Regions from separate parts of the Salinibacterium sp. UTAS2018 genome, predicted to be linked through region 3. Evidence: predicted binding sites of a transcription regulator. Region 3 holds the regulator's gene; each other region holds the start of a gene.
The links. The regulator HrcA, encoded in region 3, represses chaperone genes, less so after heat shock. The targets are predictions, from matches to a motif close to TTNGCACTCGNNNNNNNCGAGTGCNAA.
Positions count from the first base shown of each region.

Region 1: a site for HrcA is predicted at 4,535-4,561, ahead of groL (chaperonin GroEL). Genes of this name have one in related genera too.
Region 2: a site for HrcA is predicted at 3,893-3,919, ahead of groES (co-chaperone GroES). Genes of this name have one in related genera too.

Region 1 is NZ_CP035375.1:1,317,114-1,323,196, reverse strand. Features, by position in the region: gene ESZ53_RS06285 (DMT family transporter) at 1-449, shown strand, start outside; gene msrB (peptide-methionine (R)-S-oxide reductase MsrB) at 446-844, opposite strand; gene ESZ53_RS06275 (GNAT family N-acetyltransferase) at 898-1,356, shown strand; gene ESZ53_RS06270 (HtaA domain-containing protein) at 1,356-2,192, shown strand; gene ESZ53_RS06265 (hemin ABC transporter substrate-binding protein) at 2,200-3,306, opposite strand; gene ESZ53_RS06260 (DUF3263 domain-containing protein) at 3,439-3,729, shown strand; gene ESZ53_RS06255 (LytR C-terminal domain-containing protein) at 3,742-4,338, shown strand; gene groL (chaperonin GroEL) at 4,604-6,083, shown strand, end outside.
Region 2 is NZ_CP035375.1:1,460,587-1,466,669, reverse strand. Features, by position in the region: gene rimI (ribosomal protein S18-alanine N-acetyltransferase) at 1-232, shown strand, start outside; gene tsaD (tRNA (adenosine(37)-N6)-threonylcarbamoyltransferase complex transferase subunit TsaD) at 325-1,356, shown strand; gene ESZ53_RS06975 (DUF4190 domain-containing protein) at 1,460-1,741, shown strand; gene ESZ53_RS06970 (DUF4190 domain-containing protein) at 1,821-2,666, shown strand; gene ESZ53_RS06965 (class I SAM-dependent methyltransferase) at 2,663-3,868, opposite strand; gene groES (co-chaperone GroES) at 3,993-4,289, shown strand; gene rarD (EamA family transporter RarD) at 4,446-5,390, shown strand; gene ESZ53_RS06950 (ABC transporter substrate-binding protein) at 5,447-6,083, shown strand, end outside.
Region 3 is NZ_CP035375.1:786,957-793,039, reverse strand. Features, by position in the region: gene lepA (translation elongation factor 4) at 1-110, shown strand, start outside; gene ESZ53_RS03760 (DUF1990 family protein) at 115-711, shown strand; gene ESZ53_RS03755 (HAD family hydrolase) at 811-1,482, opposite strand; gene hemW (radical SAM family heme chaperone HemW) at 1,586-2,836, shown strand; gene ESZ53_RS03745 (DUF4870 domain-containing protein) at 2,851-3,225, opposite strand; gene ESZ53_RS03740 (DUF4870 domain-containing protein) at 3,318-3,686, opposite strand; gene hrcA (heat-inducible transcriptional repressor HrcA) at 3,898-4,920, shown strand; gene dnaJ (molecular chaperone DnaJ) at 4,944-6,044, shown strand; gene ESZ53_RS03725 (16S rRNA (uracil(1498)-N(3))-methyltransferase) at 6,051-6,083, shown strand, end outside.

The DNA of each region.
Region 1 (6,083 bases), 530 kb from region 3:
TTTTGCCGTTGTCAGCCGGATTCGGGATTGGCTGGCAGCAGGCCATCAACGGTCACGTGCGTCATGTGACGCGATCGCCACTCACGGCCACGTACGTCAACTTCATCGTCGGCACCTCGGTGTTGGCGATCGCAGCGATCTCCTACGGCTTTGCGAGTGGCTGGCAGCACACCTTCCCGACCGACCCCACGCTGTACATCGGCGGCGCGATTGGTGTGATCTTCATCGTGGTTGCAGCGGTGCTGGTGCCGATAACGGGTGTGCTGTTCTTTGCCCTCGGATCGATCGCCGGCCAACTCATCGGGGCGCTCGCGCTCGAAATTCTTTTGCCTACAGACAGCGATGGGGTGGCACCGACCACCGTAATCGGTGTGGTGCTCACCCTCATCGCTGTGGCGATCGCGTCACTCTCGAGTCAACGACCGCCTAAAACTCTGCTGTCGAATTAGTCCTGTTCGTCGAACTCCAACGAACTCGAGTTCAAGCAGAAACGGTCACCGGTCGGAGTCTGGTGGGCGTCGTCGAACAAATGTCCGAGGTGTGAACCACACGTGGCACACACAACTTCGGTGCGCACCATTCCGAGAGAACGGTCTTCGCGAAGCTCGACGGCATCCGGATTGATGGCTTCATAGAAGCTGGGCCATCCCGAACCGGAATCGAACTTGGTGTCGCTCTTGAAAAGCTCAGCGCTGCAGGCGCCACAGCGGTAGGTGCCCGCACGCTTCTCGTCGAGAAGGGCGCCAGACCACGGACGGTCGGTTCCGGCTTCGCGCAGCACTGAGTACTTGATTCCGAGCTCATCGCGCCATTGCTCTTCGGTCTTTGTCACCTTGTACGTCATGTGGTCTCCTCTATTCGTGAGCTTTCGCTGCTCAGTACATTAAACTCGGGGATGTGACTATTGATTCCGTGATCGCCAAGTCTTGGGGCGAATTAACAACATCCGAGCTCTACTCGATCATGAAACTGCGCACTGACGTATTTTTTGTTGAGCAAAAAGTCGACGAGACCGAACTTGATGACCGTGATCAAGAGGATGCCACCCGTCACTATTGGATCGCTGACGACCTCGGAGTCGCCGCCTACATCCGCGTCCTCCACAACGAAACCGCGGAATACCTCGATGGCCACTGCGTCATCGGTCGCGTTGTGGTGAGAGATGATCGCCGTGGCCAAGGTCTCGCGCAGGTCATCATGAAGCGCATCGTCGACGACTACAACGGCCAGGCCATGATGCTGCACGCCCAGGACTACATCGTGCCGCTCTACGCCAAATTCGGATTCGAATCCTTTGGCGAGCTATACGAAGAGGCCACCATCATGCATCAGTCGATGTACCGTCCCGCCCAGTAATGCGCCGCCTCAACGTCTGCTTGCTCGGCCCCGCCGCGCTCGTGGTCACCGCCGTCGCCATCGCACTGACGCCGATGACAAGCAACGCTGCGGTTCCGGATGCCGCGGGCGCGAGCCTTGCACACGCGAATATTGCACCCGCCGATGCCACCCTTGCCGCCGACTCCGCCGTGTGTGATGTGTCGGATGCCGCGATCACCTGGGGCGTCAAAGAGTCGCTTCGGTCGTACATCAGCGGCACGATTGCTCACGGCGAGTGGGCTGTCGGCGACGGCGCCACTTACGAAACCCCCAATTTCGGTTGGGCTGCAGGCTCGGGCGAGCTCGACGCGGGCGAAGGTACGATCGCGTTCGACGGAACGCTTCGCTTCACGGGGCACGACGGCATCCTTGACACCACGCTCAGTGGGCTAGAAATTGTCTTTGACAGCACCCCGACAGCAGTCCTTATCTTCGATGTTTCGGGGACCACTCAAGATGGTCTCCCCGTGGATGCGGTCGACGTGAAGTTCGCCACGATTGACGTCTCAGCGATCTCGGTCGACGACGGCACAGCGGTGCTCGACAGTGCTCCAGTGACGCTCACCGATGCCGGCTCCGCTGCTTTCGGAACCTACCCAGCGGGCGAAGAATTTGACCCGATTACTGTGAGCTTCAGCGCAACGCCCGAGTGCATGCCTGAACCGCGCGCGACCTACCCGGTTGTGGCCCGCAACCTCATGGTGTTGGCGTCCGTTATCGTAATTGTCGGTGGCGTCAGCGTGGTCTTCTTCGTCAGCCGTCGTCGCGGGACTGCTCGCACGCTCGAACCCACGAAGGACAGCAGCGACAGCTGAGCGCGATTTAGGAGCCGGAAGTCGGCGCGTAAATTGCGCGAGCCAGCGCATCCAGCACGGTGACGGTGCGGGGGCCGAAGCTCAGGATCTCGCCGTCATCCATCTCAACGAATCGTTGGTTCATGCCCGCCTCGGTGAGAGCCACTGCGGGCCGTGCTTCGAGCAATCCGCTCACGCCACCCACGCTTTCGAGACCGCCGGTCATCACCAAAATGAGATCGGGGTTTGCCGCGACCATCGCCTCGTCTGTCATCGGACGCATACCTTCGAGGCCAATCTCGGCCGCAACATCCACCCCGCCCAGAGCGTCGATGAGAACATCGGAGCCCGACTCTTGGCCGAACAAGTAATACACCCCCGAGGTGCCCCTCAAGTAGAGGAACATCATGCGTAAACGCTCACCGGAGGGCACGATTTCGGCGATTTCGGCAATCTTTGCGTCGATCTCGGCAGTCAATTGTGAACCCAGAGCTTCACCAGCGGCCGGAGCGCCGAATGCAGCGCTCGTTTGCCGCGCCAGCTCGGCAACGCCATCCACGGACGCCTCGGTGTCGACAAACACCACGGGAATGCCGGCATCCCGTAGCTGCACCACAACGTCGATCGGGCCAATCGACCCATCTGTCAGCACAAGATCGGGGCGCAACGCCAGAATCGCCTCGCTATTGACGGTATGAGCGTTCGACGTAATTACAGGCAATTCGGATGCCTCATCAAACGTCGTCGAGATATCTCGCGCCACGAGAGAATCGATCAAGCCCAACCCGGCGATCGTCGCCGCGATCGACCCTGAAATATCCATGGCCACCACGCGATCCGTCGACAGCACCGTCACGGGAACATCGCCCGACAAATCATGGGACATGACGGTTACCGGCAACGACTGCGCGGGCACTTCATCCGGAACGGAAATACCGGAAGTCGGAAGCGCCGCCTGCACGAGCCCGCTGTAGTCCTTCGCCTCGTTCAACACCGTCAACGACGACAGCGGAGAGGAGAGGTCAGCGGTCACGGTCACTGCAGCAGTCTGCGCAATCGGTGAAGCCGAGCATCCGCTCGTAGCCAGCAGAACGCCAGACAACACCACAGCAGCAGTGAGGAGTCGGGTGCGCATAGAAACCAATCGAAGAAAGGGGTACTAAGGCAATCCTAACCTCGAGCGGCGCCGAATGGGCTCCCAAGCCGAGTCGCTCGACAAAGCCACACGGCCCACGCCCTAGGCTTACCTACACAATGGAGGTAGGCCGTGTCAGAAAACGAAAACGAAAACGCATCACGCCCCGCCACCGGCCTGTCTGAGCGCGACACCGCCATCCTCGACTTTGAGCGCGAATGGACCCGCCACGTCGGCGCAAAAGAAGAAGCAATCAGCTCCCAGTTTCACGTCTCCAGTGCGCGCTATTATCAAATGCTCAACTCGGTAATCGACACTCCCGCAGCCGTACGATACGATCCCATGCTGGTCTCGCGACTGCGCCGCACTCGAGACAAACGCACGCGCACCGTGCGCACCACCAGTCACCACAACGAAGAATAGACAGACTAAGCAATGGCGAGTTATCCCAAAGACCGATTCGACGAACTGCCCGACGACGTCGAACGCATTGGTGCGCACCGTGGCCCCAAGCGACGCGGGCGCGGCTGGATCAGCTTCGCCTGGGCTCTACTCGCCACCGGTGTACTCGTCTTTGGCGGCCTCTTCGCCCTCAGCCAATACCTCGATGACGACCTCGGGCTGCCCTTCTTCGCCAGCCCCGAAGAGACCATCGCCACCCCAGAACCCACCGCAACCGTTGCCCCGGTCACCGACCCCACCACCATTGACCCAGCACGTAAAATCACCATCGACGTGCTCAACGGCACCGCTGAAAGCGAACTGGACAGCACCGTACTCGACGAACTAACCGCCGCAGGCTGGCCCACCGGCAGTGCCGCACCAGCCTCCGACCGTGCCATTGAAGTCACCTACATCTACTACAGCAACGAAGCCGACGAAGACGTCGCCGCCGGGCTCGCAGCAACCCTCGACCGTGGAGAAATTCGCCTCGTAGAAGCCGACGTATTCCCCGCGGCTGAAATCACCATCGTCATCGGCGCCGACTACCTCGCACCGGCCACAGCCGCAACCGAAGAACCCACCGAATAGCGCACGACCAGGCGAAGTAAGCACCTCACTCACGCACACAACCGGGCGCTCCACGCTGACGCGGGCGCAGCCGCAGCGGGTGCGCTGTGCTGTCTTGCACTCGCCCCTGTCGAGTGCGCTGTGCCGTCTTGCACTCGCCCCTATCGAGCGCGCTGTGCCGTCTTGCACTCGCCCCTGTCGAGTGCTAATTTTGACCTTGGCACTCGCATAGGCTGAGTGCCAACTTATTCGCTTGTACGACGTCCGGGAGGGACGAGAAACACACATGGCAAAGATCATTGCTTTCAACGAAGAGGCCCGTCGCGGCCTCGAGCGCGGCCTGAACATTCTCGCTGACGCCGTAAAGGTCACGCTCGGCCCACGAGGTCGCAACGTAGTTCTCGAGAAGAAGTGGGGCGCTCCCACCATCACGAACGACGGCGTATCCATCGCCAAAGAAATCGAGCTCGACGACCCGTTCGAAAAGATCGGTGCAGAGCTCGTCAAAGAGGTAGCAAAGAAGACGGATGACGTTGCCGGAGACGGAACGACAACTTCTGTTGTTCTCGCTCAGGCTCTCGTTCGCGAAGGCCTCCGCAACGTTGCTGCGGGTGCAGACCCCATCAGCCTCAAGCGCGGTATCGAAAAGGCAACCAACTCGGTCATTGAGGCACTCATTGCGAGCGCCAAGGAGATCGAAACCAAGGAAGAGATCGCGGCTACCGCATCCATTTCTGCTGGTGACCCCGAAATCGGTGCCCTTATCGCTGAAGCGATCGACAAGGTCGGCAAGGAAGGTGTTGTCACCGTTGAGGAGTCGAACACGTTCGGCACCGAGCTTGAGCTCACCGAAGGTATGCGCTTCGACAAGGGATTCCTGTCGGCATACTTCGTCACCGACCAGGAGCGTCAAGAAGCGGTCTTCGAAGACCCTTACGTTCTTATCGTCAACGGCAAGATCTCGAACATCAAGGATCTGCTCCCCATCGTCGACAAGGTAATCCAGAGCGGCAAGCAGCTGCTCATCATTGCTGAAGACGTTGACGGCGAAGCGCTTGCAACTCTCGTTGTGAACAAGATCCGTGGCATCTTCAAGTCGGTTGCCGTCAAGGCTCCCGGCTTCGGTGACCGTCGCAAGGCTCAGCTCGCTGACATCGCCATCCTCACCGGTGGACAGGTCATCTCCGAAGAAGTTGGACTCAAGCTCGAGAACGCCACTCTCGAACTCCTCGGTCGCGCCCGCAAGGTCGTTATCACCAAGGACGAGACCACGATCATCGAAGGCGCTGGTGAAGAAGAGGCGATCGCAGGTCGCGTCAAGCAGATCCGCGCCGAGATCGACAACACCGACAGCGACTACGACCGTGAGAAGCTCCAAGAGCGTCTCGCCAAGCTCGCCGGTGGTGTTGCAGTCATCAAGGCTGGTGCCGCAACTGAGGTTGAACTCAAGGAGCGCAAGCACCGCATTGAGGACGCAGTTCGTAACGCAAAGGCAGCTGTTGAAGAGGGAATCGTCGCCGGTGGTGGCGTGGCTCTGATTCAGGCTGGCAAGATCGCATTCGACAGCCAGGCAATGGCTGACTTGGTCGGCGACGAAGCAACCGGAGCGAACATCGTTCGCGTTGCTATCGACGCTCCGCTCAAGCAGATCGCACTCAACGCTGGCATGGAGCCGGGTGTTGTCGCTGACAAGGTTCGCAACCTCGCTGTAGGTCACGGTCTCAACGCGGCTACCGGCGAATACGTCGACATGCTTGCTGCTGGAA
Region 2 (6,083 bases), 670 kb from region 3:
AATTGGTCGTGCTCTGATGCACGCGCTTATGGTGGAGGCGCGCGATCGTGGCGCCGCCGAGCTATTTCTCGAAGTGCGCGACGACAACCCCTCGGCGCAACGCCTGTATGACTCGCTCGGCTTCGAGCGCATCGCTGTACGCCCTCACTATTACCAGCCGGATGGAGTGGATGCCATCGTGATGCAACTGACGATTCCTGAACCGAAACTAGCTCCGGCGGTCGGCCAGTGAGCGCGGGAGCCGCAGCGGCCACCGTTTCTAGCGAAGAGGTTCAGTCCGTGCTCTCGGGGGTGACTCCGGCTAACACCACCAACCCGCTCGTACTGGGTATCGAGACAAGCTGCGACGAGACGGGTATCGGTATCGTTCGTGGCAACCAACTGCTGGCGAATGTTATTTCGTCATCGATGGACGAGCATGCTCGGTATGGGGGAGTGGTACCAGAGGTTGCAGCGCGCGCTCACCTCGAGGCGATTCAGCCGGCACTTGAGCAGGCGCTTGCTGAAGCGGGCGTTGAACTCAGCGAACTCGATGCGATCGCGGTAACGAGCGGGCCGGGGCTTGCCGGAGCCCTCATGGTCGGGGTTGCGGCGGCGAAAGCGCTCTCTGTGGCCACGGGTAAGCCGCTTTACGCTGTCAATCACCTCGTCGGGCACGTCGGGGCTGACGTTCTTCGCGACGATGGCACTGAGATCGATCTGCCCACCATCGCACTGCTTGTGTCGGGTGGTCATACCTCGTTGCTTCACGTGCGAGACCTTGTAGCGGATGTCGAATTGCTCGGCGAGACGATTGACGACGCCGCGGGGGAAGCGTTCGACAAGGTGGCGCGGCTGCTCGGTCTTCCGTATCCCGGCGGGCCCGAGATCGATCGCGTTGCCGCGACCGGTGACCCCACGGCCATCCGTTTTCCGCGCGGTCTGAGCCGATCGAAAGATCTCGAGCGTCACCGCTACGACTTCTCATTCTCGGGTCTCAAGACTGCGGTTGCCCGCTGGGTTGAGCGTGAGCAAGATGCCGGAACTGATTTCTCGCAAGCGGATGTTGCCGCGAGCTTTCGTGAGGCTGTCGTGGATATTCTTCTCACCAAGGCTGTCGCGGCCTGTCTCGATCGCGATGTGCCGCGGTTGCTTCTCGGCGGCGGTGTCGTCGCGAATGCGCGCGTGCGGGAGCTCGCGGCAGAGCGCTGCGCGGCCGCTGGTATCGAGCTGCGCATCCCGCCTTTGTCGCTCTGCACGGATAACGGGGCAATGATCGCCGCATTGGGCGCCCAATTGGTGATGGCAGGCAGGAGCCCCTCTACGTTGGGGTTTAGCGCCGATTCGACCCTGCCGGTAACCCAGATTCAGGCCTAGCGCCCTTCTGGAGCCTGTTCATCCTGCGTTGACAGGCTTCTATCAGGCTGAGAATATAGTGGGGCCGCAATCGGCCCCGCCATTTCATAAGGAGCACTTCGCCATGTCAGAACCCACCCCCTACGCCGCAGCACCTGTTGGCGCACCGGTTGCCAAGTGGAACGTCCTGTCCATCGTCTCGCTCGTCACCTCGGTTATCGGATTGAGCCTCGTCGGTATTATCACGGGCCACATTGGCATGAGCCAGATCAAGAAGACGGGTGAGCAGGGCAAGGTGCTCGCCATCATCGGTCTGATCCTTGGTTACCTCGGCTTCGTCGTCGCGCTCATTCTCGGGATTGTCTTTGTTATCGCTTTGTCGCTGGATGGCGTCAGCTCTTACTAAGCTCCGCAGTTGTATACGAAAGGGCCTGTGCAGACGCGCGGGCCCTTTCGTTGTAAGGCGCACTTGCTAAAGTGTGCGCATGGCTACCAATAACTCAGACGGCGCTATCCCGCCGATCGTCTCGCCCTCCGCATCCTCAACGTCGGATGCCCCGCTCGCGAAGGCCACACCCTCCGCCAAGAAGCCCGCGGCGAAGAAAGCCACCACCGCCTCGTCGGCGACTGCCGCGAAGCCTGCCGCCAAGAAGACGACGACCTCTAAAGCTGCTCCGACCAAGGCCGCCACAACCAAAGCCGCGGCCACGACCAAGGCCGCCGCTACAAAGGCGGCGGCAGCCAAAACGACGGCCGCCACCACCGCTGCCGCAAAGACCGCTGCATCCAACGAGACGCCTCCGGCTGCAACGACTGTTCCGGCACCGAGCGTTGATGCTGATGCGGCCGCGAGTGTGCCGCCTGTAGCTCCGGCTGCTCCTGCTGCAGCCGCTCCTGCTGCGGCTGCTCCGGTTGAGGCGGCGCTTCCAGCTCCTCAGGCGGCTCCCGTTACTTCGCCTTCCGACCCGTACGCCGCAGCGAGCGGCACTCCGGTTCCCGGCTACTCACCTCACGCGACTCCGGGTCAGGCCGCCTACACGCCGGTTCCGGCTGGTCCACCACAGGGACTATCGATTGCGTCGATGGCCACGGGAATCGCCAGCATCGTACTTACATTCATGGCGCTCGGTTTCCTGCCCGGAGTCGCAGCGGTCATCCTGGGCCACATGGCACAGAAGAAGCAGCCCCACGCGCGCGCCTTCTGGCTCACCGGCCTCATTACGGGTTACGTCGCAGTCGCTCTGGGTCTTCTCACCGTGATCGGGTGGATCGTTTTCTTCGTTTTCGTATCGAGCAATAGCTTTGGTGGTTCCTACTACGACGGTTACTAAGCCGTCGTTGCTGAGGTTTCGGCAAACGTCGTTCGCTGTGCGAGCAGGGCGCGACGTTTACCTCCTACACGCGTAAGAATCAGCGTTGCACTGTTCTCGCCCTTGAGCGAGAGAGAAGTTCTGAAAGTCGCGGGGTCGATATCGACCCCGCGCTTTTTGATTTCCAGAGTCCCGATTTTACGGTTGGCCAGCTCCTTCTTGAGCGTGCGTTTATCGAGAGCAAAATCGGCCACAATCTCGAAGCAACTAGCGAACGGCGTCGGGACTGCGGCATCCGCGCTGAAGTAGGCGATGGAGGTATCGAGCATGCGACCGTTCAGCTGCCGAGCAAGATCACCGATGAGGCGGGCGCGGATGACGGAGCCGTCCGGCTCGTAAAGGTACTGTCCCAGCTCTCCCGCAGCTTCGTCTTCGCTGTCGGCGGCGGCCGTGAGCTCGGCGGTGCCGTGATCGCCGATGACGAGCGCAGCGCGACGGATGCCGGGGCGGGCCACAGCCCCGAACCAGAGTCCTAGTTCGACGACGTCGCGCCCGACCGATACCCACTGGGCTTCGGCGTCGTGGGGGATGAGGTCGCGGTCGATGCCCGGGCCGAGCTTGATGCCGGTGGGGTAGCGCTCGGCAAGGCCGAAGGCGAAGTCGAGCGACGGGGTCCAGTCGGCGGGGTTGGTGAGGCGCACGCGGGCGTCGCGTCGGGCGGGGTCAAGGTAAATGCCGTCGACGCCCGCGAGGTCAGCCGACTCGGCATCCCCGTGAACGACGTCGGCGTTGCTCCAGGGAGCGAGGTTGAAGGCGGCAATGGCGGCGGTGGTCTCATCGCGTTCGACGGCGGTGACGTTGAGTTCGAGGGCGGCAATGGCGAGCGCATCCGCGCCGATGCCGCAGCCGAGATCAGCGACCCATTTCACTCCCGCCTTCGCGAAGCGGCCGGCATGCTGAGCGGCAACAGAGAGGCGCGTTGCTTGTTCGAGCCCGGCTTCGGTGAAGAGCATCCGCTCGGCGAAGGGACCAAACTTGTTGGCAGCTTTTGCGCGAAGTTTCGATTGACTCAGAACTGCGGCAACGAGGCCGGGACTATGGCCAGCTTTGCGCAGCTCGGCGACGGTGCGCACAATTTCGTCACTCGATTGCCAGGTCGGCAACGAGTCCAAGAGGCGAAGGCCTTCGGCTGAAAGTAGCTCGCGCAATTCGCTCTGATTCATTCTCTAACCGTATCCGTATCCGAATTGGCACTCACGTTGATCGAGTGCCAACCAAGCCGTATAGTTGATCTGGCACTCCTGCACGGAGTGTGCCAGCCCAAGCACTTTTAGAAAGAGGTCAAACGTGTCGGTGTCCATTAAGCCGCTCGAGGATCGCATTGTTATCAAGCAGGTCGATGCAGAACAGACCACCGCGTCTGGGCTCGTCATTCCTGACACTGCGAAAGAGAAGCCCCAGGAGGGCGAAGTAGTCGCCGTAGGTCCCGGTCGCATTGACGACAACGGAAACCGCGTGCCGCTTGACATCGCTGTAGGCGACAAGGTCATCTACTCCAAGTACGGCGGAACCGAGGTGAAGTACGGCGGAGAAGACCTTCTCGTACTTTCGGCTCGCGACGTTCTCGCAGTAGTCGTTCGCTAACGCGATACTCATTTCTTGTCCGCCGTTCGCGGCGCGACAATTCGAAAGCCCAGAGCCTCGGCTCTGGGCTTTCGTCGTCCCCGCAGAAATGAGCGGGGCGATGACTCAGAGCTGAGGATGGCGCGGACGGTTCGTCGCCAGCCCTAGGATTTACAGGTGACTTCTCCTGCGCCCGCAACCGACCGCGTTTCTTCGAGCGGTCTCGGCTTTGCTGTCTCCGCCTATGCGCTGTGGGGCGGGCTGCCGATCGTATTCTTCCTGCTCAAGGAATCAGGCGCGATCGAGATTGTCGCGTGGCGGATTGTGCTCTCGCTGGTATTTTGCGCAATTTTGTTGGTATTCACCCGCGGGTATCGGCGCGTGCTCGCGATCATTCGCGATCGCAGAACTTTTTGGACTCTCGGCCTCGGCGGGGCGTTCGTTGTCGTCAACTGGCTCATCTATGTCTACGCGAGTCTCAACGGCCACGTCGTGGAAGCTTCGCTCGGCTATTTCACTAATCCGATCGTCACGGTGCTGCTCGGTGTTGTCATTTTGCGCGAAAGACTGCGTCCGCTCCAATGGATAGCTCTCGCGATTAGTGCGTTTGCCGTGCTGGTGCTCTCGATCAGCTACGGCAGTTTTCCCTGGATCGCTCTCGGCCTTGCGTTCAGTTTCGGTTTCTATGGCCTTGTCAAAAAGAATGTTGGACCGAAAGCGGATGCCATCGGCGGTCCGGCCGTTGAGACTGCATTCCTTGCTCCGATTGCGGTCGTCGCCTTGATCGTGCTCTCCGTCGACGGGCAGCTCACTGTGGGCACTGCCGGTGCCGGACACCTGACGTTGACGCTCTTCTTGGGCGTCGTCACTGCGACGCCACTGATTCTGTTCGCTGCCGCGGCGCGTCGGCTCCCGCTCACCTACATGGGTTTGGCGCAGTATCTTGCCCCTATCCTGCAGCTCATCGTCGGCGTTTTCATTTTTCACGAGACAATGCCGCCAGAACGCTGGTTGGGTTTCGCAATCGTGTGGCTGGCACTAGCCATTCTCACTTTTGATCTGTTCCGCCACTCGTCCCGCACGCGGCTGGGTTCTGCCGCCGAGGCTCCCGGGGCACCGTAGTATTCGTCTGAAGGCCCGCCCTCACCCGAGGAGCGCATGCCGAGGAAGGCAGGGAAATGACGAGATCTCGTTCGACTCGAGCTGTGGTCGTCGCAGCGGTGGTCGCGTGCGCCCTTGCCGCCTGCAGCGCTCCCGCACCGTCTCCGATGCCATCGCTTCCCGCAGTCGCGTCGGCCACGGCAACACCCGCCCCGCAAATCGTTCGCACGGGCGATGGCGTGCTGCGCATCGGCACGATTTTCCCCACGAGCGGCACCTTTTCCTTTTTAGCTCCCGCTCAGAAAGCGGGAGTAGCGGCTGCGGTGAAAGAGGTGAACGCTGCCGGGGGAGTGAACGGCGAGCCCGTAGAAATTGTGGCGGTCGACTCTGGCGAGGCCAAGAACACGAAGCTGGAGTCGCACTTCGCGACCCTCGTGTCGAAGGATGTCGACGTAGTGATTGGGCCGTCATCATCGGCCCTGGCGCAGCGGGTAATTCCGCTGGCCCTCGACGCACAAATTCCGGTCATATCTCCGGCCGCGACGTTCTCGAGTCTCGACGACGTTTTTGACGGCGGCTATTTTTTCCGCACTATCCCCGCGTATGACCAGCAGGCGTACGCACTCGCAGCTGCGCTCGCTGGCGGGGAGACTCCGAAGAAAGTCGCACTCGTGTATGTGGCAGACGAGCAAGGTGCGGCACTTCACGACACGG
Region 3 (6,083 bases):
AGAAGGAGGGCAAAAAGCGCATGAAGATGGTTGGTCGCGTCGAGGTTCCGCAGTCTGCCTTCATCGCTGCGCTTTCGGGCGAAGTCGAAGCCGGAAAAGACAAGAAGTAAACCGATGGATGCGCGCACCTACCCCAATGCCCCTGTTACGTATGGGGCGGTCGGTGCCACGCGTGGCCAGACCTTTACGGTGCTTCCCCCCGCCGGATTCCGCCGGGTTCAACGCAGCGCTCGAATCGGGCATGGAGAAGATCGCTGGGCGTTCGCACGCGAACAAGTGTTGACCTGGGGTGTGAAACGTCGCAGCGGTTTTGGCGTGACGCTTCTGCCTCGCGACCCGCACGGTGAGAACCGGGATCTGTCGGTCGATAACAGCGAGCACCCGCATGTGCGAGCCGGAGACACCATCGTGCTCTCGATAGGCAGCGGTCGGTTTACGGCCCATGAGCCTGTGCGGGTGGTCTACGTGGTCGACGACCCGAAAGTTGCCGGCTTTGCTTACGGAACGCTCGAAGGGCATCCGCTGCGGGGCGAAGAGTCATTCATGGTAGAGCTGCGCGACGACAACTCAGTGTGGATGACGGTGCGATCATTTTCTCGACCGGCATCCTTCAAATGGATGTTGGTGGCTCCGGCTCTTCGAATCTTCCAATACATCGTCGTGACCCGCTACCTGCGTGCTCTTTCCGGAGCAATTCGTTCGTCGAAATAACGACCCGGAGACCGTGGCTCAAGCGGAGCCGAGCGTGCACCTAGCTACTCGACGTTAGTCCTGCCGAACTTCACTGCTGCATCCTGCGCGGCGTTGCGATCAGCCTCGGCGTGCGAGTTCGTCGATAGTGCCCAATACATCCTCGAGACCACCGACCAGATCGTCGACGACGACGAGGGCACTGGTGTCGCGGAGATCGGCCACGCTGTAAGCCCCGGTTGCAACGGCGATGAACGGAATTTGAGCTGAATCGGCAGCTATTCCGTCGTTCGGGGTGTCGCCAATGATGACGCTGGGGCGGTCACCGAGCATGGTGGCGACGAGCGATGTGAGGTGGTGGCGGTCAGGCGAACGGTCGCCGAAAAACGAGTGAGTCCAGTCGAAGTCTTCTTCTGAATAGCCGGCGGCGGTGAGTTTCACGCGCGAGTGCTGCGGGCCGTTGCCCGTGAGCAGCGCATTGGTCCATCCGTGACCGGCCGCGTGGAGGAGCGCTGCCGGGCCGCCGGGTACTGCCGTTCGCACATAGCCAGTCTCGAGCAGCTTGGCGGTGCGCACGTCTAGCTCGGTGAGCACATCGTCGAGCATGGCGGCGGGGTGCCCGTTGATCTCGAGAAGCGCAGCGAGAATCTGGCCTTCGGTCTGCCCGTGCGGGTTCGTGATGAACTGGCGGGGAGCTTCACCCGTGACGTGGGTGAACGCCTCGAGGTAGACGGTGGCACCGTCCGTGGAGTTGTGGATGAGCGTTCCGTCGATGTCCCAGAGAATGTGCATAGTCACCCATCCATGCTCCCACGCGAGAGGTGCGACAATTGACGGGTGCTGCTCGCTGTCATGAGCGGCGCACTTTCTTCATCAGTTGTTAGGGGATTAGTTCGTGCCAGGTGCGTTGCCGATAGCTGATCCTGCCCCTCTCGATGGAGCCTTGCCGGCCAGCGTTGCTGCCGGTTCTGGCGACCGTGACTGGAGTGTGTACATCCACGTTCCATTCTGTCGGGTGCGCTGCGGCTACTGCGACTTCAATACCTACACGGGTGAAGAACTGCGCGGAGCTAAGCGGGCGGACTACGCCGACGAAGCAATAGCTGAAATCAGGCAAGCAGCCACCGTGCTGGAGAATGCGGGCGTAGCGCCGCGCAAAGCCTCAACGGTCTTTTTTGGCGGCGGCACCCCCACTCTGTTGCCGGTAACCGACCTCACTCGAATGCTTGCCGCGGCGCGCGATACGTGGGGTTTTGCGGATGACGTCGAAGTCACCACCGAAGCCAACCCCGACTCTGTCGACAGGGAATACCTTCTCGCGCTCAAAGAGGCTGGCTTCACTCGAGTGTCTTTCGGGATGCAGTCCGCGGTGCCGCACGTGCTCGCCACGCTGGAACGTACTCACGACCCCGAGAAGGTTCCTCACGTCGTGAAATGGGCTCGTGAAGTTGAGCTCGACGTGAGCGTCGACCTCATTTATGGAACTCCGGGCGAGTCGTTGGCCGATTGGGAGCGCTCGCTCGATCACGCCATCGCGCAAAATCCAGACCATATTTCGGCCTACGCGCTCATTATCGAGACCGGCACCAAGCTGGCGGCGCAGATCAAACGTGGCGACGTTGCTCCGGTCGACGACGACCTGCAGGCCGACATGTATGAGTTGGCCGATAAGAAGCTGGCCGCCGCAGGCTACGACTGGTACGAGGTCAGCAACTGGGCCAAACGTGATGACAATCCCGCTGTTAGCCACGCGAGCCGTCATAATCTTGGCTACTGGCTAGGTAATGACTGGTGGGGTGTTGGCCCGGGGGCTCACAGTCACGTCGGTGGCGTTCGCTGGTGGAACGTCAAGCACCCGGCGGCGTATGCCGACCGGATTGCTGCCGGGCACTCACCGGGAGCCGGGCGCGAGACGCTTGCTGATTCCAGCAAATATCTCGAGCATGTTCTCCTTCGCGCGCGAGTTCGCGATGGCCTAAAGACAGCGACGCTCGATGCTGAGGGTCGCACCGCCGTAGCAGGGCTGATCGCCGATGAGCTGGTAGAAGCTCCGGCCGCTTTCAGAGGCACGATAAACCTCACGCTCAAAGGGCGCCTGCTCGCGGATGCCGTAGTGCGGCGATTGCTAGCAGACGCCCCCATTTAGAGCGAAAGTTCGAGTTACTTGATGAACTCGATGGTCAGCGGGTACTTGTACGCCTGTCCATTGTTGGCAGCAACCGCTGCAATGATGCTGAAGATCAGGATGATGATCGCCACGGCAAACATGGTCAGGTAGCCGATGACTACAAGCATCAGGACCACCGAAACTGCGTAGGCGATCGCCATGGTTATTTGAAAGTTGAGTGCGGTTCGTGCGTGGGCGTTGATGAACGGCCCGCGGTCTTTGAAGACGAGGTAACCCACTAGTGCGGGAACGAAGGAAAAGAAGATTCCCCCGACGTGAATGAGTGTCGCCCAGAGCTTTTCGTCGCTCGGACTCATCGGTTGGATCGGTGCGTACGGCGAGGCGGGGGGCGGTGTGGAATCTGACATGGCTCTATTAAAGCCTTACTTGGACAAAAAAGTAGCCCCGAGAGCAGAAGCTCCCGGGGCTCACTCGCTATCGACTTTGCCGATAAGCAGAATTACTTGATGAGGCGCAGTGCGAAGGGGTAGCGGTAGTTCGTGCCGTCCTTAGCCTTGGTGAAGCCGATGATCGAGAAAATCACCGACACAATGAAGACGATCGGAAGCAAGATTCCGCCGATGACGACGGCAATCAGAATGTTCGAGATCACGTAGGCGATGGCAACGGTGATCTGGAAGTTCAGTGCTTCTTTTGCTTCGGTGTTGGTGAATGCGCCGCGGTCTTTGAAGACCAACCAGATAATCAGCGCGGGAAGGAATCCCAAGATTCCACCCAGATGAGCGAATGACGCCCACTGGTTGTCCTCAGCCGTGGTCAGTTGAGCTGCCGGCTGGGGGGCTGCGGGCTGCGGATTTGCGTCAGTCATGTGTTCGTGCCTTTCAGGTGAACGAGGGAAGTTCCCGGGTTTCATCAAAGTGCTCGGTGTCACACCTGAGCATTTCCTCAAAAGGGTAGCGCTCAAGTACAAAGACACGCTACTGGTATGACTCGCGCGGTGCAACGGCTGTGTCGTGGTGTGTCGAGTAAGATTGGCAGTCGAACGGATTGAGTGCCAATCAAGAGAGGTGGGTGGTGGAATGGTTTCCGCCCGCGGTCTTGACGTGCTTCGTGTCATCGTGCAGGACTACGTTGCTACGCGCGAGCCTGTCGGATCCAAGTCAATCGTTGAGCGACATTCCTTCGGAGTATCCGCTGCAACGATTCGCAACGACATGGTCTTACTCGAAGACGAAGAGCTCATCACGGCGCCCCACACCTCATCCGGTCGCGTCCCGACCGATAAGGGCTACCGCATGTTTGTAGACCAGTTGGCTGACTTGCGCCCCCTCACGAGCGCACAGCGCCAAGCGATTGAGTCTTTTCTGGGTCAGGCCGACGACTTGGATGACGTACTTGCGCGTTCAGTGCGCCTGCTGTCTCAGCTGACCAACAGTGTGGCCCTGGTTCAATATCCTTCGCTGGCTACGGCCCGCGTGCGGCACGTGGAACTGGTTCCGCTTTACGCGACCCGCATCATGACGGTGTTCATCACCGACTCCGGCCGGGTAGAGCAGCGTCTGATCGATGTCGTTGAGCCGCTTGACGAAGTCTTCTTGGGCGAAGTTCGCGCCAAGCTGAATTCGGCGCTGACGGGGCAATCGCTCCCGGAGGCCGCGGATCGACTAGCCAGCTTCGCTCAGATTTTTCCCGTGGAACGTCAAGCTTTTGTGGGCAAGATTGCCTCGAGCTTGGTCGAGCAAGTGTTGGCGAACCGTGCCGACAAGCTCGTACTCGCGGGTACCGCAAATCTGGCGCGAACCGAACAAGACTTCACCGGCAGCATTTTTCCTGTGCTCGAGGCAATAGAAGAGCAAGTAACGTTGTTGCGCCTCTTTGGGGAGATGGAAGTAGCAAATGGATCGGTATCCACTCGCATTGGGCGCGAGAACGCAGAATTTGGACTAGAAGAGACATCCGTTGTCACCGGAGGATATTCCTCCTCGGGCGGCGGGGTCTCCCGCGTGGGCGTGCTTGGCCCGACGCGAATGGATTACTCAAACAATATGGCGGCGGTCCGTGCGGTAGCGCGGTACCTGTCTCGACTTTTAGAAGACAACTGAGCTCGTAAGGAGCAATCGGAACTTTGGCAGATCACTATGAAGCCCTCGGCGTTGCCCGCGAAGCGACCCCGGAGGAAATCAAGAAGGCGTACCGCAAGCTCGCTCGCGAGTTGCACCCCGACGTCAACCCCAGTGCGGATGCATCGGAGCGTTTCAAGTCGGTGACTCACGCGTATGACGTACTGAGCGATCCGCAACAGCGTCAGCAATACGATATGGGCGGCAACGGCGGTTTCGGCGGCGGCGGAGGAGGATTCGGCGGTTTCGGCGACATCTTCGAGACTTTCTTCGGCGGGTCAAGCCAGACTGCCGGCCCGCGTTCACGTCGCGAGCGCGGTCAAGATGCGCTGCTGCGTATCGAGGTCAGCCTGAAAGACACGATGTTCGGTGTGACCCGCGATCTCGAGGTCAACACCGCCGAGCTGTGTGAGACGTGTGAGGGCAGCTGCTCTGCTCCCGGCAGCTCACCGGTTCGTTGCGACATTTGTCAGGGCAGTGGTCAGATTCAACGTCAAGTTCGAAGCCTTCTCGGCAACGTAATGACGTCGAGCCCGTGCGGTACCTGCCGTGGTTACGGAACCATCATTGTCAACCCCTGCGCCACGTGTGCTGGCCAGGGTCGGGTGCGGGCCCAGCGCACTCTGTCCGTTGACATCCCCGCCGGCGTTGAGACGGGACTGCGTTTGCAGATGCCCGGCCAGGGCGAAGTGGGTCCTGCTGGCGGCCCCAACGGTGACCTGTTCCTCGAGATCAAGGTGCGGCACCATGATGTCTTCAGCCGGGCCGACGACGACCTGCTTGCCACGGTCGAGGTCGAAATGATTGACGCGATTCTCGGTACTACCGTGAAACTCGATGGTCTCGATGGTGATGTCGAAGTGAACATCAAGCCGGGCACACAGAGCGGCGAAGTGCTCACGGTTCGTGATCGTGGAATCACCAGTTTGCGCGGCACTAATCGCGGCGACCTGCGGCTCGGCATCCAAGTTGTCACGCCGACGAAGCTCAGCGGTGCCGAACAGACTCTGATCAAGCAACTCGCCGCCGTGCGCAAGAGCAAGAAGCCCCACTTCGCAGAATTTCAACAGGGCTTGTTCTCCAAACTTCGGGATCGGTTCCTGTAGCTCGCTATGGCACATCTGTATATCGACGAGGAGCTTGAC